Regions from separate parts of the Pseudomonas sp. GP01-A4 genome, predicted to be linked through region 2. Evidence: riboswitches for the same ligand, from Rfam matches in the RefSeq annotation. Region 2 holds a riboswitch; each other region holds the start of a gene.

What was found. Region 2 has a riboswitch for cobalamin ahead of AC3WKX_RS28945 (TonB-dependent receptor plug domain-containing protein). Riboswitches for the same ligand answer to the same signal wherever they lie in the genome.
Region 1: it holds a riboswitch for cobalamin, as region 2 does, so the genes downstream of both, cobW (cobalamin biosynthesis protein CobW) here and AC3WKX_RS28945 (TonB-dependent receptor plug domain-containing protein) in region 2, are expected to answer to the same signal.
Region 3: it holds a riboswitch for cobalamin, as region 2 does, so the genes downstream of both, cobO (cob(I)yrinic acid a,c-diamide adenosyltransferase) here and AC3WKX_RS28945 (TonB-dependent receptor plug domain-containing protein) in region 2, are expected to answer to the same signal.

What each region holds. Positions count from the first base shown of each region.
Region 1 is NZ_JBYSWF010000057.1:39,942-46,740, forward strand. It holds gene cobN (cobaltochelatase subunit CobN) at 1-3,535, opposite strand, end outside; gene cobW (cobalamin biosynthesis protein CobW) at 3,539-4,600, opposite strand; cobalamin riboswitch at 4,694-4,895, opposite strand; gene AC3WKX_RS26055 (winged helix-turn-helix transcriptional regulator) at 4,892-5,410, opposite strand; gene fabF (beta-ketoacyl-ACP synthase II) at 5,524-6,792, shown strand.
Region 2 is NZ_JBYSWF010000072.1:7,765-14,563, reverse strand. It holds gene AC3WKX_RS28945 (TonB-dependent receptor plug domain-containing protein) at 1-1,622, opposite strand, end outside; cobalamin riboswitch at 1,717-1,924, opposite strand; gene lexA (transcriptional repressor LexA) at 2,026-2,643, shown strand; gene imuA (translesion DNA synthesis-associated protein ImuA) at 2,643-3,254, shown strand; gene AC3WKX_RS28930 (Y-family DNA polymerase) at 3,262-4,677, shown strand; gene AC3WKX_RS28925 (error-prone DNA polymerase) at 4,653-6,799, shown strand, end outside.
Region 3 is NZ_JBYSWF010000018.1:2,414-9,212, reverse strand. It holds gene AC3WKX_RS12995 (C40 family peptidase) at 1-550, shown strand, start outside; gene AC3WKX_RS12990 (C40 family peptidase) at 695-1,237, shown strand; gene AC3WKX_RS12985 (PQQ-dependent sugar dehydrogenase) at 1,371-2,684, opposite strand; cobalamin riboswitch at 2,784-3,020, shown strand; gene cobO (cob(I)yrinic acid a,c-diamide adenosyltransferase) at 3,101-3,712, shown strand; gene AC3WKX_RS12975 (cobyrinic acid a,c-diamide synthase CobB) at 3,709-5,100, shown strand; gene bluB (5,6-dimethylbenzimidazole synthase) at 5,097-5,747, shown strand; gene cbiB (adenosylcobinamide-phosphate synthase CbiB) at 5,744-6,652, shown strand; gene cobD (threonine-phosphate decarboxylase CobD) at 6,645-6,799, shown strand, end outside.

The DNA.
Region 1 (6,799 bases), on a different contig from region 2:
TATCCACGGTGGCCGCCATCTCGAACGCGCCTTTATAGCCGTGACGCTTCACCCCTTCGATCCACTTCGGGTTGGCCGCCCGGGCACGAATCACCCGGTTCAACTCTTCCTTCAACGTGCGGATCTTCGGCAAGTCCGGCTGGCTGTGGTCACCATGATAGCTGGCAGCCTTGTCGCCGCTCAGGGTTTCCACGGCGGCGAGCATGCCGCCCTGGAATTGGTAGTAATCATTGGAGTCGAGCAGGTCATGCTCGCGGTTGTCCTGGTTCTGCAACACCGCCTGCACCTGGCTCAAACGCTGGGCAAACTGTTCGCGGGCGGCGGTGCCTTCGTCGGAGCCGCCATAGGCGTAGCCGCCCCAGTTCAGGTAAACCTCGGCCAGGTCTTCGCGGCTCTGCCACAAGCGCCCATCAATCGCGCCCTGCACGCCGGCACCATAGGCACCGGGCTTGGCACCGAAGATCCGCCAACCAGCCTGCTTCGCCGCCGCGTCCTCGTCCAGGCCCGACAGGCGCAAAGCCTCGCGCTCACTGCGCACCTTGGCCGCCAGCGGGTTCAGGTCATCCGGTTCGTCCAGCGCCGCCACGGCTTGCACCGCCGCATCGAACAGGCGGATCAGGTTGGCGAATGCATCACGGAAGAACCCCGACACGCGCAAGGTCACATCCACCCGTGGCCGGTCCAGCAGACTGATCGGCAGGATTTCAAAGTCATCCACCCGCTGGCTGCCGGTGGCCCACACCGGGCGCACGCCCATCAGCGCCATGGCCTGGGCGATATCGTCGCCACCGGTGCGCATGGTGGCGGTGCCCCACACCGACAGGCCGAGTTGGCGCAAGTGGTCGCCATGATCCTGCAGGTGACGCTCAAGAATCAGGTTCGCCGACTGGAAGCCGATGCGCCAGGCAGTGGTGGTGGGCAGGTTGCGCACATCCACCGAGAAAAAGTTACGACCGGTAGGCAACACGTCCAGACGGCCCCGGCTCGGCGCGCCGCTGGGCCCGGCCGGGACGAAGCGCCCGCTCAAGGCATCCAGCAACCCGCGCATTTCCGCCGGGCCGCAGGCATCCAGGCGTGGCGCGACGACGATGCGCAAGCTCTCGATCACCGCCTTGACGTCTTCCCAGCCGGGCTCTTCAAGCTGCTCCACGGCACCTTCCAGCGCCTGCTCGATCAAGCGCGCGGCATACAGCTCCAGGCGTTCACGGGTGTCGCCGGCGGTGCGCCACAACTGCGTGTCGATCTTCTGCAACACCACTGGCCGGCGCCCCGTCCACGGCTCGGCCAGGGCGCAGTCCAGCGGATCGAAGCCCAGGTCGAAGGCCTTGGCCAATACCCGCAGCAGGCTCGATTGCGGCCCCCGCCCATCGCCACGCGGAATACGCAACAACGCCAGCAAGGTGTCGATGCGCAAGCGGCCCTCGGGTGACTCGCCGAAAATGTGCAGGCCATCGCGAATCTGCGACTCCTTCAAGTCACACAGGTAGGTGTCCAGGCGCGGCAGCCAGATCGCCGCATCGGCGTCGCTGTCGAGGTTTTCGTCCAGGGCCAGTTCCTGGTCGATGCGGGTTTCGCGCACCAGCTTGAGGATGTCCTTTTGCAGCTCGCGGGCACGCCGTGGGTCGAGCAGTTGTGCCTCGTAATACTCGTCAGCCAGCAACTCCAGGTCGCGCAGCGGCCCATAGGTTTCGGCGCGGGTCAGCGGCGGCATCAGGTGGTCGATGATCACGGCCTGGGTGCGGCGCTTGGCCTGGGCGCCCTCGCCCGGGTCATTGACGATAAACGGGTAGATATTCGGCAGCGGCCCCAGTAGTGCGTCGGGCCAGCAGTTCTCGGAAAGCCCGACGCCCTTGCCCGGCAGCCATTCCAGGTTGCCGTGCTTGCCAACGTGGATCACGCCGTGGGCGCCGTAGGTGTGGCGCAACCAGAAGTAGAACGCCAGGTAGCCATGGGGCGGCACCAGGTCCGGGTCGTGATAGACCGCACTCGCGTCCACCTGGTAACCCCGGGCCGGCTGGATGCCGACGAAGGTCAGGCCCAAACGCAGGCCCGCGATCATCATGCGGCCGTCGCGGAACATCGGATCGCTATGAGGTGTACCCCAGCGTGCCAACACGGCCTGGCGATTGGACTCGGGCAAGCGGTTGAACATCGCCTCGTAGTCATCCAGCGCCAGGCTCTGATGACACGGACGCAAGTCGAGGCTGTCCAGGTCGTTGCTGACGCCGCCCAAGAGCGCCTGGATCAGTGCCGTTCCGCTTTCCGGCAGCTCGTCCGGCAGCGGATAACCTTGGATTTTCAGTGCCCGCAGGATATTCAGCGCGGCGGCTGGGGTGTCGAGACCCACGCCGTTGCCGATACGTCCGTCCCGGGTCGGGTAGTTGGCGAGGATCAGCGCGATACGCTTTTCGCCATTCGGCACCCTCGCCAGTTCGACCCAGCGCCGCGCCAGTTCGGCGACAAAATCCATGCGCTCCGGCTGTGCGCGATAGCACACCACATCGGACTGGCTGCGCTCACTGCGCCAGGCCAGGTCCTTGAAGCTGATGGGCCGGCTGATGATGCGCCCGTCCAGTTCCGGCAACGCGATGTGCATCGCCAGGTCCCGTGGGCCGAGGCCTTGCTCGCTGGCCTGCCAGCCGGGCTCGTTGTCCTGGGCGCAAATCGCCTGGATCACCGGGATATTGCGGCGAAACGGCCGCAGGTGCGGCGCTTCAGGGCTGGACTGGGCAAAACCGGTGGTGTTCAGAATCACCGAGGCGTGCACTTCGTCCAGCAAATCCTCGACCACGGTCAGGCAGCCGGGCTCTTTCAAACTGGCCACCGCCATCGGCAGCGGGTTGAGACCCGCGGCCTGCAAGCGCTGGCAAAAAACATCGATAAAGCCGGTGTTGGCCGCCTGCAAATGGGAGCGGTAGAACAGCACCGCCGCCACGGGAAAATCAGCTTGCCAGTCAGCCTGCCAATCGTTGAGACGGGCATTGGCTTTATGCGGGTGATAAATCGCCGTGCGCGGCAGGGTTTGCGGCTCGCTCCAGGCGTAATCGCGGCCAAGGTAGCCGGCGGCCAGGCAACGATAGAAATCCAGCGCATTCCCCAAACCACCCTGGCGCAGGAAGTGCCAGAGCCGGTCACGTTCCTCGGCGCCCACGGTGCTGAGGCCACTGAGTTCCGGGTCCGGGCGATCATCCCCCGGCACCAGGATCAGCTGCACGCCGCGCTCGGCCAACTCCACCAGGCGCTCGATACCGTAGCGCCAATAACCGATGCCGCCGTGCAGCGAAATCAGGATGACCTTGGCGTGGCGCAGCACTTCATCGACATACAGGTCGACCGAAGCATGGTTCTGCACCTGCATCGGGTTCGCCAGGCGCAGGCTCGGGTAATCCTCGGGCAACTGCTGGGCCGCTTCGGCCAGCAGCGCCAGGCTGGAATCACCGCTGCACAGGATCACCAACTCGGCGGGGGTTTGCCCAAGGTCGGCGATGTTGTCATCCGAAACGAAACCGCCGGGCTGGGTCCTGAGCAGATGCATGGTTTAAACGCTGAGGGCAGCGCGCAGTTGCGCTTCGAGCAACGCGGCGTCGAGTTCCTGGCCGATCAGCACCAGGTGCGTGGCGCGCGGCTCATCGGCGCGCCAGGCGCGGTCGAAGTGCTTGTCGAAACGCGTGCCCACGCCCTGGATCAGCAGGCGCATCGGCTTGTTCGGAATCGCCGCGAAGCCCTTGACCCGCAGGATGCCGTGCTTGACCACCAGTTGGGTCAGGGCGTCCAGCAGCAGGCTTTCGTCGGCCTGGGGCAGTTCGATGGAGATGGAGTCGAAGGCATCGTGGTCGTGGTCGTCTTCACCTTCGTGGTGATGATCGTGATGGCTGTGGCGGCCATCGATGTGTTCTTCCGAGCCCGCGCCCAGGCCGATCAATACGTCCAGCGGCAGGCGACCGCTGCTGGCTTCGATGATTTTGACCGCCGGCGGCAGTTCTTCTGCCACTTCCAGGCGCACACGGGCCAGGTCTTCAGGGCTGATCAGGTCGGACTTGTTGAGGATCACCAGGTCGGCGCTGGCCAATTGGTCAGCGAACAGCTCGTGCAGGGGGGATTCGTGGTCCAGGTTCGGGTCGAGCTTGCGCTGGGCGTCAACCTGGTCCGGGAAGGCGGCGAACGTGCCGGCGGCCACGGCTGGGCTGTCGACCACGGTGATCACGGCGTCAACGGTGCAGGCACTGCGGATTTCCGGCCACTGAAACGCCTGGACCAAGGGTTTTGGCAGGGCCAGGCCCGAGGTTTCGATGAGGATATGGTCGAGGTCGCCGCGACGGGCCACCAGTTCGCGCATCACCGGGAAGAACTCTTCCTGGACCGTGCAGCACAGGCAGCCATTGGCCAATTCGTAGACGCGGCCGTTCGCCTCTTCTTCGGTACAGCCGATGGAGCATTGCTTGAGGATTTCACCGTCAATGCCCAGCTCGCCGAACTCGTTGACGATCACCGCGATGCGGCGCCCCTGGGCGTTATCCAGCATGTGGCGCAGCAAGGTGGTCTTGCCCGAGCCGAGGAAGCCGGTAACGATGGTGACGGGGAGTTTGGCCAGTGTTTTCATCGGATGCCCTTTGGGGCGGGCATACGGGACGAGTGGCCCTGCGCAGGTGCGCAGAAGCAGAATTCGCCACCGGATCACCCCGCCCGGTTGAAGTAGAAAATCGGTTGCGAGGCAGGTCTCCTGGCTTGGGGCTTGCCGGCGGTGATGCCGGCGCTGGCTGCGCCTTCCCGCCTTGTTCAGGCAGTGGCGTGGCAGTCAGATAAACCCTTTACAGTTGCGGGGGCAGCCGCGGCATTGACCGCGTTCCCTTCTTAGCTTCGGCCTGGGCCGAAGAACCTCGAAGGTGCAAGGCTACGCAGTGCGCGGGGACGGGTCAATGTCCGAGCGTTTGGCACTAAGCAGCGCCAGGCGCTCCAGCATGCCTTCGCTCGCCGCCGGCCCGGCCTGGACGCTGCATTGCTCGACGGACACACGCGCACCGTCGGCGTCCACCACCGCCACTTCCACCGGGCGCCGGGTTTTCCGGTCGACCAATTGCAGACTTTCACCTTCGTTGGCGAAATGGCGGTTGCCCCAGCCGATGAACGCCATGATCACCACCCGGAAATCCTCGCCAACCGGCGTCGGTACGTACTCGAAACGGGGCGGCCGCTCGCTGTATTGCCGGCGCTCCAGCAGCCCCGCTTCCACCAGGCTGTTGAGCCGGCGGGTGAGCATATTCGGAGCGATTTCCAGGCTCTGGGAAAACTCGTCAAAACGCCGCAACCCTTGCAGCGCGTCGCGCATGATCAGGATGCTCCACCACTCGCCTACCCGTTCCACTCCACGGGCTACCGGGCATTCGGCATTCACCAGCGACTTACGTTGCATTGCAGTTCCTCTGTGGGGCGGCTACAGAAATTTCAGCTATCGGATGTTACTTTCATAATGATAGTTTCGTCCATGCATTGCTACCAACCTGAAATTTGCGGAGCTAAGCGATCATGAGTAAGCGAATTGTTGTGACCGGCATGGGTGCAGTGACACCGCTGGCAACCGGCGTGGAACAGACCTGGAAGCGCCTGCTGGCCGGTGAATCCGGGATTCGCAGGCTACCCGAGGCATTGATCGGCGACCTGGCAATCAGCATCGGCGGCCAAGTGTTGGACCGCATCCAGGACCCTGAAGCCGGCTTTGACCCGGACACTGTCATCCCGGCCAAGGAACAACGCAAGATGGACCGGTTCATCGTGTTTGCCCTGGCCGCCGCGCAAGAGGCCTTGGCCCAGGCGGGTTGGAGTCCGCAAACGCCCTCGCAGCAGGAACGTACCGCGACAATCATCGCCTCCGGCGTGGGTGGTTTTCCCGCGATTGCCGAGGCCGTTCGTACGGCTGACAGCAAAGGGCCTCGCCGCCTGTCGCCGTTCACGATCCCGTCATTCCTCGGCAACATGGCGGCCGGGCACGTGTCGATCCAGCATCAACTGAAAGGTCCGCTGGGCTCCCCCGTCACTGCCTGCGCCGCCGGCGTACAGGCGATTGGTGATGCTGCGCGAATGATCCGTGCCGGCGAAATCGACATCGCCGTGTGTGGCGGCGCCGAAGCCTGTATCCACCGGGTCAGCCTCGGCGGTTTTGCTGCGGCGCGTGCGCTGTCCAGCGATTACAACGACACGCCGGCATTGGCTTCCCGCCCGTTTGATCAAGGCCGCGACGGGTTTGTGATGGGCGAAGGTGCCGGGCTGTTGGTGATCGAGGAACTGGAGCATGCATTGGCTCGCGGGGCGACGCCTATCGCAGAGCTGGTGGGCTACGGCACCAGCGCCGACGCCTATCACATGACCTCGGGCCCGGAAGATGGCTCGGGTGCACGCAGGGCAATGGAACTGGCGATCGCGCAGGCAGGGATCAGCGCCGCACAGATCCAGCACTTGAACGCCCACGCCACGTCGACCCCCGTAGGCGACAACGGCGAACTGGCAGCGATCAATACGCTGTTCGGAGCCGATTCCAGTGTGGCTATCAGCGCAACGAAGTCGGCGACTGGCCACTTGCTGGGCGCAGCGGGCGGGATCGAGGCGATCTTCACCGTGCTCGCCCTGCGCGACCAGATTGCCCCGGCCACCCTCAACCTGGACAACCCGGACCCCGCTGCCGAAGGGCTGGATATGGTCCGGGGCCAAGCCCGGCCGTTGCCGATTGAATACGCTATTTCCAATGGGTTTGGATTCGGCGGCGTGAATGCCAGCGTGCTGTTCAAACGCTGGCAATAACCCGGCG
Region 2 (6,799 bases):
CCCGCACGGGACTCGGTGAGGTTGCGGGTCATGTCGGCCTGCACGCTCCATTGTTCATTGAGCTGCAGCTTGGCGTCGGCCTCGAAACCACGCATCTGGATCTGCCCCTGGCCGTTGACCCACTGGATATCGTCCAGGGTGATCAGGTCGGTGATCTTGCGTTTGAACAGCGTGACGCTGGCGCTGAAGTCCCGGGCCAGCAGGCTGCCCTTGTAGTCGACGCCCAGTTCGGCGTTGCGGCTCTTCTCCGGCTTGAGGTTGCGGTTGCCTTTTTCATCGTCTTCGTTGACGAACAGTTGCTCGGCATTCGGCAGTTTGTAGGCAGTGCCGTATTGGCCGCGCAGGGCCCAGTTGTCGTTGAGGTCGTAGAGCGAAGTGAGCATGCCGACGGTGGCGCTGTCGCCGCCGCTCATGGCTTCGTGGCGTACGCCGATGCTCGGGTGCCAGTTCGGCAACGCCTCGATAGTCGGGCGCAGTTGGGTGTACAGCGCGTGGGCCTGGGCCTTGTTGTCGTCGATGATCAATACATCGTCCTGGCCCTTGAACCACTGGTTGTCGGAACCGAATACCAGCACATGCTCACCGGGCAACACGGCCTTGCCTTCGGCCTGCACGCCCCAGTCGGTGAAGCCCCAGTAGTCGTTGTGGTTGATGGCCCGGGTGCCGCCGCCTTCGATATTGTTGATGCGGGTATAGCGCGTGTCCCAATCGTTGATATGGCCTTTGACGAAGTAGCTCAGGCGCTCGTTGAGGGTTTGCTCGAAGGTGGCCGTGGCGATTTGTTGCACGCGGTCGTTGGTGGTCTTGTGGTTGTCCACCGGGCGGGCGAAATCGAGGTTGGCGTCGGCGTATTGGTAAAACAGTTCCAGGCGCGTGTCATCGCCAAACGACTGGATCGCCTTGGTGCCGAAGGTGGTGACTTCGTAGGAGCGTTTCTTGTCGCTGACGTTTTTCATGTCGCGGTTGCGAAACGGCTGGTAGCCCTCGGAGACGTTGCGGCTGACGTAGGCCAGCAAGCCAAGATCGCCGAAACCGTTGTTGAAGATCTTCTCGACCCGGGCATCGCCGGTGGTGCCGCCGAAGGTGTCGGCACCCAGGTTCACCTCGCCGGACGCCTCGCGGGTTTGCGGGCTGCGGGTAACGATGTTGATCACCCCCGACACCGCCTGGGTGCCGAACAGCAGGCTCTGGCCACCCTTGAGCACTTCGATGCGCTCGATGGCGTTGGCGGGCAGGGTGTCCAGGTACAGGCCGCCGTACAGGCGGTTGTTCAGGCGCACGCCGTCCAGCAGGATCAGCGTGTCATCGTTGCGCCCGCCCAGCAGGGAATAGGTGCCGTAGTCGAACGGGCCGTTCTTGGGGGCCACGTACAGGCCGGGGATGAACATCTGCATCACGCGCGACACATCGGCGGCGGGGCCGGCGCGTTCGATCTGTTCGCGGGTGACGATCTCGACCTTGCTGCCGTACTGGGCCATGTCGGCCACGGTAGTGGATTCCACCGACGGTGCGGAAATGATCTGCTGCTTGAGCTCAAGGGGAGGGTCGTCGGCCAGCAGCAGGGGGCTGAACAGGAAGCCGAGCAGCAGGCTGGGCACGGAAGTAGTGTAAGGTCGAATCATAGTCTTCTCGGAAAAGTATCTTTCGCGAAAAGCACGCACGAGTAGGCACCGAGCACACGCCAATACCGGCCCATGCCCGCCCACCGCAGGATTTTGCCAAACAGAATTCCAGGCCGGTCTCCGGGCTCACGCGTATGGACACCTTCACCTTCCCATGGCGCGCAGGCCACAGTGGTGTGTCGAAGGGGTCACGCGTCTACCGTTGCGGGGGCAGCACCGGACTGGCTCGAAAAAGAGCGGCACCGGTTTCCCGTTTCACCCCAAGCACGGCGGCAGGGGGCACCTGAAACAGGCCGGCATCTGAACATTCGAAAGACCGTTCGTCAACTTGGCGGGGACTTTTCTGGTGGCTGCATGGGAAGCGACTGACGGATATTGCCAGAAAATTCCCACAGGAGTACAAATGTACTCCATGACGAATCTAACGCCCCGCCGTACCGCCATCCTGACCTTTATCCGCGACCGTATCGCGCAGCAAGGCCAGTCTCCCAGCCTCGCCGAGATCGCCGAGGCGTTCGGCTTTGCCTCCCGCAGCGTGGCGCGCAAGCATGTGCTGGCGCTGACCGAGGGCGGCTTTATCGAGGTCAACCCCAACCAGGCTCGCGGCATCCGCCTGCTCAATCAACCGGCGCGGCCGGAGCTGCTGGATATTCCGGTGCTCGGCCGGGTGGCCGCCGGTTTGCCTATTGGCGCCGATGCCGAAGTGCACAACCGTCTATTGCTCGACCCGGGCATGTTCGCGAAAACCCCGGATTACCTGCTGCGGGTGCAGGGCGATTCGATGATCGAAGACGGCATCCTCGATGGCGACCTGGTAGGCGTACGCCGCAGTGCCGAGGCCTTGAACGGGCAGATCGTGGTAGCGCGCCTGGACGGTGAAGTCACCATCAAACGTTTCGAACACGTGGGCGAGCGCGTGCGCCTGCTGCCGCGCAACCCCGCCTATCAACCCATCGTGGTGCGGCCCGATCAGGACCTGGCCATCGAAGGGGTGTTCTGCGGCCTGGTGAGGCAAGGCTGATGGGCGCCGTCGTTGCACTGGACTCGCTGTTCAATGGCGGCCGGGTCTGGAAAGGCCGGCCCGCCGCGCCGCCGGCCAGCGTCCATCCCACCGGGCTTGCGGCCCTGGATGCGGTGCTGCCCAGCGGTGGCTGGCCGGAAGCGGCGTTGAGCGAAATCCTCATGGCCAAGGAGGGCGTGGGCGAGTTGCAGTTGGTGTGGCCGACCCTGGCACGGTTGGCGGCGGCCGGTGAGCGCATCGTGCTGGTGGCGCCGCCCTACACGCCGTACCCCCACGCCTGGCAAAACGCCGGGGTGGATGTGCGCCAGCTGTCAGTGATCCAGGCCGATGAACGCGATGCCTTGTGGGCAGTGGAGCAATGCCTGCGTTCCGGCAGCTGTGGCGCGGTGCTGTGCTGGCCGCGCAAAGCCGATGACCGCGCCTTGCGCCGCTTGCAGGTGGCGGCGGAAACCGGCCAGACCCTGGCCTTCGCCTGGCGCTCCTTGAGCGAGGCCATCAACCCGTCACCGGCCGCCTTGCGCCTGGCGGTGGAGGCCAGCCCGGCGCAGGTGCGGGTGCTCAAGTGCCGGGGTGGCCTGGCCCATCCCGCGCCTATTGCGCTTGGGCACTGAGGTTGGCATGCGCTGGGTGTGTATTGTGTTCCCGCAATTGGCGCTGGACGGGGTGCTGCGTTCGCGCCCCGAACCGGACCAGCCGTTGGCCCTGCTGGCCGGCACGCCGCAGCGGCGGGTGCTGCAAACCGTCAATGACGCCGCGCGCAAACTCGGCCTGCGCCCCGGCCAATCCCTGACGGCAGCCCATGCCTTGACCAAGGCGTTTGCCTGCGCCGAATACGACCCGGCGCAGATCGAATACTGGCAACAGTTTCTCGCCGCCTGGGCCTACCGTTTCAGCTCCCAGGTCAGCGTGTTCTACCCACGGGCGTTGCTGTTCGAGATCGAGTCGAGCCTGGGCCTGTTCGGGCCGTGGCCGTTGCTCGAAGCGCGCTTGCGCAAGGAGCTGACCGAACTGGGGTTTCGTCACCGCATCGTCGCCGCGCCGAACCCGGCGGCGGCGCGGATATTGGCGAATGTCTACGACGGCCTGGCCGTGGCCGATGAGCAATACCTGCAACACGCCCTGGCACCGATCCCCATCGACCGCGCCGGCCTCGACCCGCAAGCCGCCAGCGCATTGTCGCGCATGGGCTTGCGCACCCTGGCCCAGGTGCAGGCGTTGCCTCGGCATACCCTGGCCCGGCGCTTCGACGCTGCGCTGCTCAAGCACCTAGATGCACTGTGCGGCCAACGGCCCCTGGCGCTGGCGTTCTACCAGCCGCCGGACCGGTTTGATGTGCGCATCGAGCTGAATTTTGATGTGTTGTCCCACCAGGCCTTGCTGTTTCCCTTGCGCCGTTTGACTGGCGACCTGTCGGCGTTCCTGTGTGGCCGCGACAGTGGCGTGCAGCGTTTTGACTTGCACCTGGAGCACGCGGCCGAGCCCGACAGCGTGATCAAGGTCGGCCTGCTCAGCGCCGAGCGTGACGCGGCGATGCTGTTCGAACTGGCCCGTGGGCGCCTGGAGCAAGTGCAAGTCACCTCGCCGGTGCGCGGCTTTCGCCTGGTGGCCGAGGACCTGCCGGTGTTTGTGCCCCAGCGCCAGGACCTGTTCGACGAGCGCCCGCAACAAACCCTGCCGTGGGAACAACTGCGCGAACGCCTGCGGGCGCGGCTGGGGGACGAAGCGGTGCAAGGCCTGCGCTTTCACGCCGACCACCGCCCCGAATGCGCCTGGCAAGCCGGTGCTGACACTCGCCCGTGCACCCCCTCAAATAACGTGCAACGCCCGGGCTGGTTGCTGCATGAACCGACGCCTCTGGCCGAGCAAGGTCTACACATCCTGATGGGCCCGGAACGCATCGAGTCCGGCTGGTGGGATGGCGCCGATGTGCGCCGCGATTACTACCTGGTGCGCACCCGCGCCGGCCAGCAGGGCTGGGCTTACCGCATCGTGGGCGAAAGCGGCACGCTGTGGCTGCAAGGCTGGTTTGCATGAAGTACGCGGAGCTGCACTGCCTGTCCAACTTCAGTTTCCAGCGGGGCGCCTCCAGTGCCCGCGAGCTGTTTGAACGGGCCAGGCAGCAGGGTTACGAGGCGCTGGCCATCACCGATGAATGCACCTTGTCGGGCATCGTCCGTGCCTGGCAGGCGGCCAAGGAAGTCGGGTTGCCGCTGATTATCGGCAGCGAGATGCGCCTGGAAAACGGCCCCAAGCTGGTGCTGCTGGTGGAGAACCTGGAAGGCTATCAACACCTGTGCCGGCTGATCACCATCGCCCGTCGCCGTGCGGAAAAAGGTCACTACCGGTTGCTGCAGGAAGACTTCACCGCGGTACACGGCTTGCTCGCGTTATGGATGGTCGAAGACACCGATACCCAGGCCCATATCCAATGGCTGCGCAGCACCTTCACCGATCGCCTGTGGCTGGCGGTGGAACTGCATTGCGGCCAGAACGATGCCCGTCACCTTGAGCAACGCCTGAACCTGGCCGCCAGCCTGCACCTGCCGGCGGTGGCCTGCGGCGATGTGCATATGCATGTGCGCGGTCGCCGTGCGTTGCAAGACACCATGACCGCAATCCGTCACCACGTCCCGGTGGCCGAAGCCGGCGCGCGCCTGCATCCCAATGGTGAACGGCACTTGCGCAGCCTCGATGCATTGGCCGCGCTGTACCCGGCGCACTTGCTGGAAGAGTCCCTGAACATTGCCCGGCGTTGCACCTTTGACCTCGGCCAATTGCGCTATCAATACCCCAGGGAGTTGGTACCTGAAGGCCAGGATGCAAAATCCTGGTTACGCACCTTGACCGAGCAAGGCATCGCCCAGCGTTGGCCGAAAGGGGTCGACGCCAAGACCCTCCAGCAGATCAATAACGAACTGGAACTGATCAGCGACCTCGGCTACGAAAGCTACTTCCTCACCGTACACGACATTGTGCGCTTCGCCCGCAGCCGTTCGATCCTGTGCCAGGGCCGCGGCTCGGCGGCCAACTCGGCGGTGTGTTTTGCCCTGGGCATCACCGAGATCAACCCGAGCCTGATGAACATGTTGTTCGAGCGCTTCCTGTCTCGCGAACGCAACGAGCCGCCGGACATCGACGTGGACTTCGAGCACGAACGCCGCGAAGAAGTGCTGCAATACGTCTTCCAGCGCTACGGTCGTACCCGCGCCGCGTTGACGGCGGTGGTCAGCAGCTATCACGGCGCTGGCGCGGTGCGCGACGTGGCCAAGGCCCTCGGGTTGCCGCCGGATCAGGTCAACGCCCTGGCCGACTGTTGTGGGCGCTGGAGCGACGAAGCACCGCCCCTGGAACGCCTGCGCGAAGGTGGTTTCGACCCCGACAGCCCGGTGCTGCGCCGAGTGCTGACCTTGACCCAACAACTGATCGGCTTCCCCCGGCACCTGTCCCAGCACCCCGGCGGCTTCGTGATTTCCGAACACCCGCTGGACACCCTGGTGCCGGTGGAAAATGCCGCCATGGCCGAGCGCACCATCATCCAGTGGGACAAGGACGACCTCGACGCCGTGGGCCTGCTCAAGGTGGACATCCTCGCGCTGGGCATGCTCAGTGCGATTCGCCGCTGCTTCGACCTGCTGCGCCGCCATCGCAACCGGGACCTGAGCCTGGCTTCGGTGCCCAAGGAAGATGCGGCAACCTACGCGATGATCAGCAAGGCCGACACTATCGGCGTGTTCCAGATTGAGTCGCGGGCGCAGATGTCGATGTTGCCCCGCCTGCGACCGGAAAAATTCTACGACCTGGTCATTGAGGTCGCCATCGTGCGGCCGGGGCCCATCCAGGGTGGCATGGTGCATCCGTACCTGCGGCGGCGGAACAAGGAGGAAGAAACCACCTACCCGTCGCCGGAACTCAAGTCCGTACTGGAACGCACCCTGGGCATCCCGCTGTTCCAGGAACAGGTCATGCAGATCGCTATGGTCGCCGCCGATTACACACCCGGCGAAGCCGACCAACTGCGCCGTTCCATGGCCGCCTGGAAACGCCACGGCGGCCTCGAACCCCATCAGCAACGCCTGCGCACCGGCATGCTGAAAAACGGCTACAGCGAAGCCTTCGCCGCGCAGATCTTCGAGCAGATCAAGGGCTTTGGCAGCTA
Region 3 (6,799 bases), on a different contig from region 2:
GGCTGAGCAGCAAAAACCAGTACAGCAGTCCCAGGCAAAATTCGTTGCGTCGCAGTCTTCCACTGTTTATCAGGAAGAGATCGCAACTGAAAAAGAACTCGCCGACTTCGCCGGCGCCAAGCCTTACCAGCTTCCCGTTCTGGCCGACAGCATTCTCGAACGCGGCATGTCCCTGATCGGTACCCGTTACCGTTTCGGCGGTACCTCTGAAGCCGGTTTCGACTGCAGCGGTTTCATCGGCTACCTGTTCCGCGAGGAAGCCGGCATGAACCTGCCGCGTTCCACCCGCGAAATGATCAACGTGGATGCACCGTTGGTCGCGCGGAACAACCTCAAGCCCGGTGATCTGCTTTTCTTTAGTACGGCTGGCCGTGGTCGTGTCAGCCACGCCGGTATCTACCTGGGCGACAACCAGTTTATCCACTCCAGCAGCCGCCGCAGCGGTGGTGTGCGAGTCGACAACCTGGGTGACAGCTACTGGAGCAAAACCTTTATCGAAGCCAAGCGCGCCCTGGCGATGGCCCCGACTACCGTTACCGCCAGCAAGTAAAGTTAAAGTGATACTTGAAGTTTGACGTGTAAGCGCTAGAATCCCTGGACATTGTTGTAAATTGATCGCGCGAGCTTTGCTTGCGCGTTCTGTTTTTCAACGTTCGGCAGCGAAAGCCGCATCCAGATCAGGATTGTTCTGCCCATGTCGACCTCGGCCCGCCTAATTCTTCTCGTTTGCGCCGCGCTGCTCAGCGCCTGCGCAAGTCGTCCTCCGCCTGCTCCCGTGGCCGTCAAGCCCAAGCCGGTGTTCAACACCTATGCCACCCAAAGTTTCTCGCCTGCGGCCGAAGACGTGCTTTTTCGTGCGCTGGGCCTGGTCGGCACGCCTTATCGTTGGGGCGGCAACACGCCGGACTCGGGGTTTGATTGCAGTGGCTTGATCGGTTTCGTCTACCGTGACGCGGCGGGCATCTCCTTGCCACGTACCACCCGCGAGCTGATCGTGATGCGCGCCCAGGACGTGAGCGAAAACAACCTGCAGACCGGCGACCTGATTTTCTTCGCCACCGGTGGCGGCTCGCAGGTCAGCCACGCCGGGATCTACGTGGGAGAAGGGCGCTTTGTGCATGCGCCGCAAACTGGCGGTACGGTGAAGCTGGACACGCTGTCCAAAGCCTATTGGCAAAACGCCTACCTGAGCGCCAAGCGTGTGTTGCCAGCCGAGCACCTGGCACGAAACCCCTAGGAAAACACGAAACCAAATGTGGGAGCGGGCTTGCTCGCGAATGCGGTGGATCAGTCGACAACAAGCTGACTGACACACTGCATTCGCGAGCAAGCCCGCTCCCACATTTGTTTTGCGGTGTTTGCGAAGCTGGCTATTTAGCCGCCGACACTCGCCACACCTTGTTCCCCACGTCATCCGCCACCAGCAAATCCCCCTGCTTGTCGATCACCACGCCGACCGGGCGGCCCATGGCTTTCTCATCGCTATTGAGGAACCCGGTCAGCACATCCACCGGCTGGCCTTTGGGTTTGCCGCCTTCAAACGGCACGAAGATCACCTTGTAGCCACTGTGTGGCTTGCGGTTCCACGAACCATGCTGGCCGATAAACGCGCCATTGCTGAATTGCGCCGGTAACTTGCTGCCATCAGCAAAGGTCAGTCCCAGCGAGGCTGTGTGCGGGCCGACTGCATAATCCGGGGCAATCGCCTTGGCCACCAGGTCCAGGTTCTGCGGTGTGACCCGCACATCCACGTGCTGCCCGTAGTAACTGAATGGCCAACCGTAGAAGGCGCCATCCTTGACCGAGGTGATGTAGTCCGGCACCAGGTCGCTGCCGATTTCATCGCGCTCATTCACCGCCGTCCACAGCCTGCCGCTTTGCGGTTCCCAAGCCATGCCGTTGGGGTTGCGCAGGCCGGAGGCGAAGATACGGTGCTGGCCGGTAGCACGGTCCACTTCCCAGATCGCGGCGCGGCCTTGTTCGGCTTCCAGGCCGTTTTCCGCGACGTTGCTGTTGGAGCCCACGCTGACGTACAACTTGCTGCCGTCCTGGCTGGCGACCACGTTCTTGGTCCAGTGATGGTTGATACTGCCGCCCGGCAAGTCGGTCACCGTGGTGCCGGCTTCCTTGATCGAGGTTTCGCCTGGCTGATAGGGGAAGCGCAGCAGCTTGTCCGAATCGGCCACATACAGGTCGCTGCCCACCAGTGTCATGCCGAACGGCGAGTTCAGGTTCTCCAGGAACACCGTGCGGGTTTCGGCTATGCCGTCGTGGTCGGCGTCCCGCAGCAGGGTGATGCGGTTGGGGCTCGGCACGGCGGCCCCGGCGCGGCCCATGACTTTCTCCATCACCCAGCCACGAATACCCTTGGAATCGTCCGGCTTGGGTGGCGCATTGGTTTCTGCCACCAGCACATCGCCATTGGGCAGCACATACAGCCAGCGCGGATGGTCCAGGCCTTCGGCAAACGCCGCTACTTGAGTGCCTGCCGCCGCCGTTGGCTTGGTGCCTTCGGGCCAGCCGATGGCCGGGGCGATATTCACCGTGGGGATCAGGGTTTTATTCGGTTCCGGCAGTTTGGGCGAGGGCCCGGTGCCGTCGGACACTTGCAGGGTAGAGCTTTCGCCGCAGGCGGCGAGGGTGCCGGCGAGCATGATCAGTAGGGCAAGTCGGGTCTTGTGCATGGTTTTCTCCTTAATACCTGTAGCGGTAGAGGCGCGCAGCGGCCCGATGGTTCACGCGCATGTCCGGCTTTAATTGACGCTCCACCCCCAACCCACTAACCTTCGCGGCTTGTTTCAGGTGCTCTGTGGCGTACGCGCCGACTGAGTGAAACAGGGAAGCCGGTGAGTGAGCGCATTTTTCTACAGTGCTGCCACGATCCCGGCGCTGCCCCCGCAACGGTAAATGAGTCAAGACGGTGCCTTAAGCCACTGTATCGCCCGCGATATGGGAAGGCGCACCTTCGGCATCCAATGCCACTCATGAGCCCGGAGACCGGCCTGATCCATCCAACAGCATCACGGTGGGCGATGCTTGGCTGTCTGTATGTGTCTTTTTCCTGCCCGCCGTTTTTGTCCAGCCCCAACGGAGAGCTGCCATGACTGAATCCCCCGATCGTGACGAACGCCACCTGGCGCGCATGCTGCGCAAAAAAGCCGTGATTGACGAGCGCATTGCCAATTCACCGAACGAGTGCGGGTTGCTGCTGGTGCTTACCGGCAATGGCAAAGGCAAGAGCAGCTCGGCCTTTGGCATGCTCGCCCGGGCCATGGGCCACGGCATGCAGTGTGGCGTGGTGCAGTTCATCAAGGGCCGCAACAGCACTGGCGAAGAACTGTTCTTCCGCCGTTTCCCCGAGCAGGTGCGCTTCCACGTGATGGGCGAAGGTTTTACCTGGGAAACCCAGGACCGTGCCCGCGACATCGTGGCCGCCGAAGCCGCCTGGGCGGTCTCCCGGGAAATGCTGCAGAACCCGGCCATCGGCCTGGTGGTGCTGGATGAACTGAACATCGCCCTCAAGCACGGCTACCTCGACCTGGACCAGGTACTCAGCGACCTGCAGGCCCGCCCCCCGATGCAACACGTGCTGGTCACCGGCCGTGGCGCGAAACCCGAATTGATCGAAATGGCCGACACCGTGACTGAAATGGGCATGCTCAAGCATGCATTCCAGGCGGGTATCAAGGCGCAGAAAGGCATCGAACTTTGAATCAGCCCCGTCACTGTCCTGCTGTGCTGATCGCCGCACCGGCGTCCGGCCAGGGCAAAACCACCGTCACCGCCGCGCTCGCCCGTTTGCACCGCAACCTGGGGCGCAAGGTGCGAGTGTTCAAATGCGGCCCGGACTTTCTCGACCCGATGATCCACGAGCGCGCCAGTGGTGCGCCGGTCTATCAATTGGACATGTGGATGGTCGGCGAGCAGGAAAGTCGCCGATTGCTGTGGGAAGCGGCGGGGGAAGCCGACCTGATCCTGATCGAAGGCGTGATGGGCCTGTTCGACGGCACGCCGTCCAGCGCCGACCTGGCGCGGCATTTTGGCGTGCCGGTACTGGCGGTCATCGATGGCACGGCCATGGCCCAGACCTTCGGTGCCCTGGCATTGGGCCTGGCGCGTTACCAGCCGGACCTGCCGTTTGCCGGCGTGCTGGCCAACCGCGTCGGCACGCTGCGCCATGCGCAACTGCTTGAAGGCAGCCTGACCGAAGGCCTGCGCTGGTACGGCGCACTGTCCCGGGAAACCGGGATCGAATTGCCCAGCCGCCACCTTGGCCTGGTGCAGGCCAGCGAATTGAACGACCTCGACTTGCGCCTCGACGCCGCCGCCCAGGCCCTGGGCAGCAGCTGTGAGGTAGCGCTGCCACCGCCGGTGGAATTCGCTGCGCCCGAGGTGATCGAGGCCCAACCGTTGCTGGCCGGCGTGCGCATCGCCGTGGCCCGCGACGAAGCCTTCGCGTTTACCTACGGCGCCAGCCTCGACCTGTTGCGAGCGATGGGCGCCGAGCTGCGCTTCTTCTCGCCGATTCGTGACCGTGCATTGCCCGAAGCTGACAGCCTCTACCTGCCCGGCGGTTATCCGGAATTGCATCACCAGGCGCTGTCGGAAAATACCGCGATGCTCGACGCCATCCGCGCCCACCACACTGCTGGCAAGCCACTGCTGGCCGAATGCGGCGGCATGCTCTATCTGCTGGACTCACTCACCGATGTCGACGGCACCCGTGCCGAACTGGTCGGCCTGCTCCAGGGCGACGCCGTGATGCAAAAGCGTCTGGCGGCACTGGCCCTGCAAAACGTCGAACTGCCCGAAGGCCTCTTGCGCGGTCACACCTACCATCACTCGCTGACCAGCACCGAGTGGCAGCCGATTGCCCGGGGCCTGAGCCCGAATGGCGGGCGCGGTGCCGAGGCGGTTTATCGTCAGGGCCGGATGACGGCTTCCTATGTGCACTTTTACTTCCCGTCCAACCCGATGGCGGTGGCTGCCTTGTTTGCGCCAAGCCTTGAGACTGCCATCGCAGGCAAGCCCGCTCCCACAGTTGACCGAGTTGAAACGCAATCTACTGTGGGAGCGGGCTTGCCCGCGATGAGGCCATGACTGACAACGCCTTTCCGGAAGCCGACCGCGAAGCCGTCTACCGTGCCATCGCCGAACGCCGCGACATGCGGCACTTCAGCGGTGGCAGCGTGGCGCCGCAATTGCTCCATCGCCTGCTGCAAGCCGCGCACCAGGCGCCGAGCGTCGGCTTGATGCAGCCCTGGCGTTTTATCCGCATCAGCGACCGCAACCTGCGCGGCCAGATCCAGCAGCTAGTGGAAGAAGAACGCGTACGCACCGCCGAGGCTCTCGGCGAGCGCTCCGATCAGTTCATGAAGCTCAAGGTCGAAGGCATCAACGACTGCGCCGAAGTGCTGGTGGCTGCCTTGATGGACGACCGCGAGCGGCATATCTTCGGGCGCCGCACCTTGCCGGAAATGGACATGGCATCGTTGTCCTGTGCGATTCAGAATCTATGGCTGGCGGCTCGTGTCGAAGGGCTGGGCATGGGCTGGGTCTCGCTGTTCGAGCCCCAGGCCCTGGCCGATCTGCTGGGCCTGCCGCCCGGTGCCAAGCCGTTGGCCGTGTTGTGCCTGGGCCCGGTGGCCGAGTTCTACCCGGCACCGATGTTGCAGCTCGAAGGCTGGACCGAACCACGGCCGCTGAGTGACATGTTGTACGAGAATGTTTGGGGAGTGAGTCAATGAGTGTGGCCTTGCTGAGTGTCGCTGCCGTGGCGCTGGATGCGCTGCTGGGCGAGCCCAGGCGCTGGCATCCGCTGGTGGCGTTCGGTAATTTTGCCGGGCGTATCGAGCAGCGTTTCAACTCCGGCGGCCGTGGCTGGCGCAGCCATGGCGTTACCGCATGGGTGATTGCGGTGGTGCCGCTGACCCTGTTGGCCACGGCCCTCTCGTGGGCGCCTTACATCGGTTGGGTCCTGGAAATCCTCGCGCTGTATTGCGCCCTCGGCATGCGCAGCCTCGGCGAACACGTGCTGCCGGTGGCGCAAGCGTTACGCAGTGATGATCTGGACGAGGCCCGCAAGCGTGTCAGCTATCTGGTGAGCCGCCAGACCAGCGAGCTGGATCGCACCGAAGTCGCCCGTGCAGCCACCGAATCGGTGCTGGAAAACGGCAGCGACGCGGTATTTGCCGCCTTGTTCTGGTTTGTGGTCGCTGGCGTGCCCGGCGTGGTGCTCTATCGTCTGAGCAACACCCTGGACGCTATGTGGGGCTATCGCAATGAGCGCTTTGAACGTTTTGGCTGGGCCGCGGCGAAGATTGACGACGTGCTCAACTACATTCCCGCACGCCTGGTGGCGTTGACCTACGCGCTGCTGGGCAAAACCCGCCTGGCTCTCAAATGCTGGCGCACCCAGGGCCCGACCTGGGACAGCCCCAACGCCGGCCCGGTGATGGCTGCGGGTGCCGGTGCCCTTGGCGTGGAGTTGGGCGGTGCAGCGATTTATCACGGTGAGCTGCACCAGCGCCCGCCACTGGGCGAAGGCCCGCCGGCGGATGCGGATTCCATCGAGCGTGGCTGGCAACTGGTGCAACGCGGCGTGTGGCTGTGGTTGCTGATCCTGTGTGTGGGGGCTGAGTTTTATGCTTGAGCACGGTGGCCGCTTGCGCAAGGCGGCGATGCAGTACGGCATTCCAGAAGCAGACTGGCTGGACCTGTCCAGCGGCCTGGCGCCATGGCCGTTTCCGATTCCGGAAATCCCGCTGCGGGCCTGGGCGCGCCTGCCTGAAAACGACGA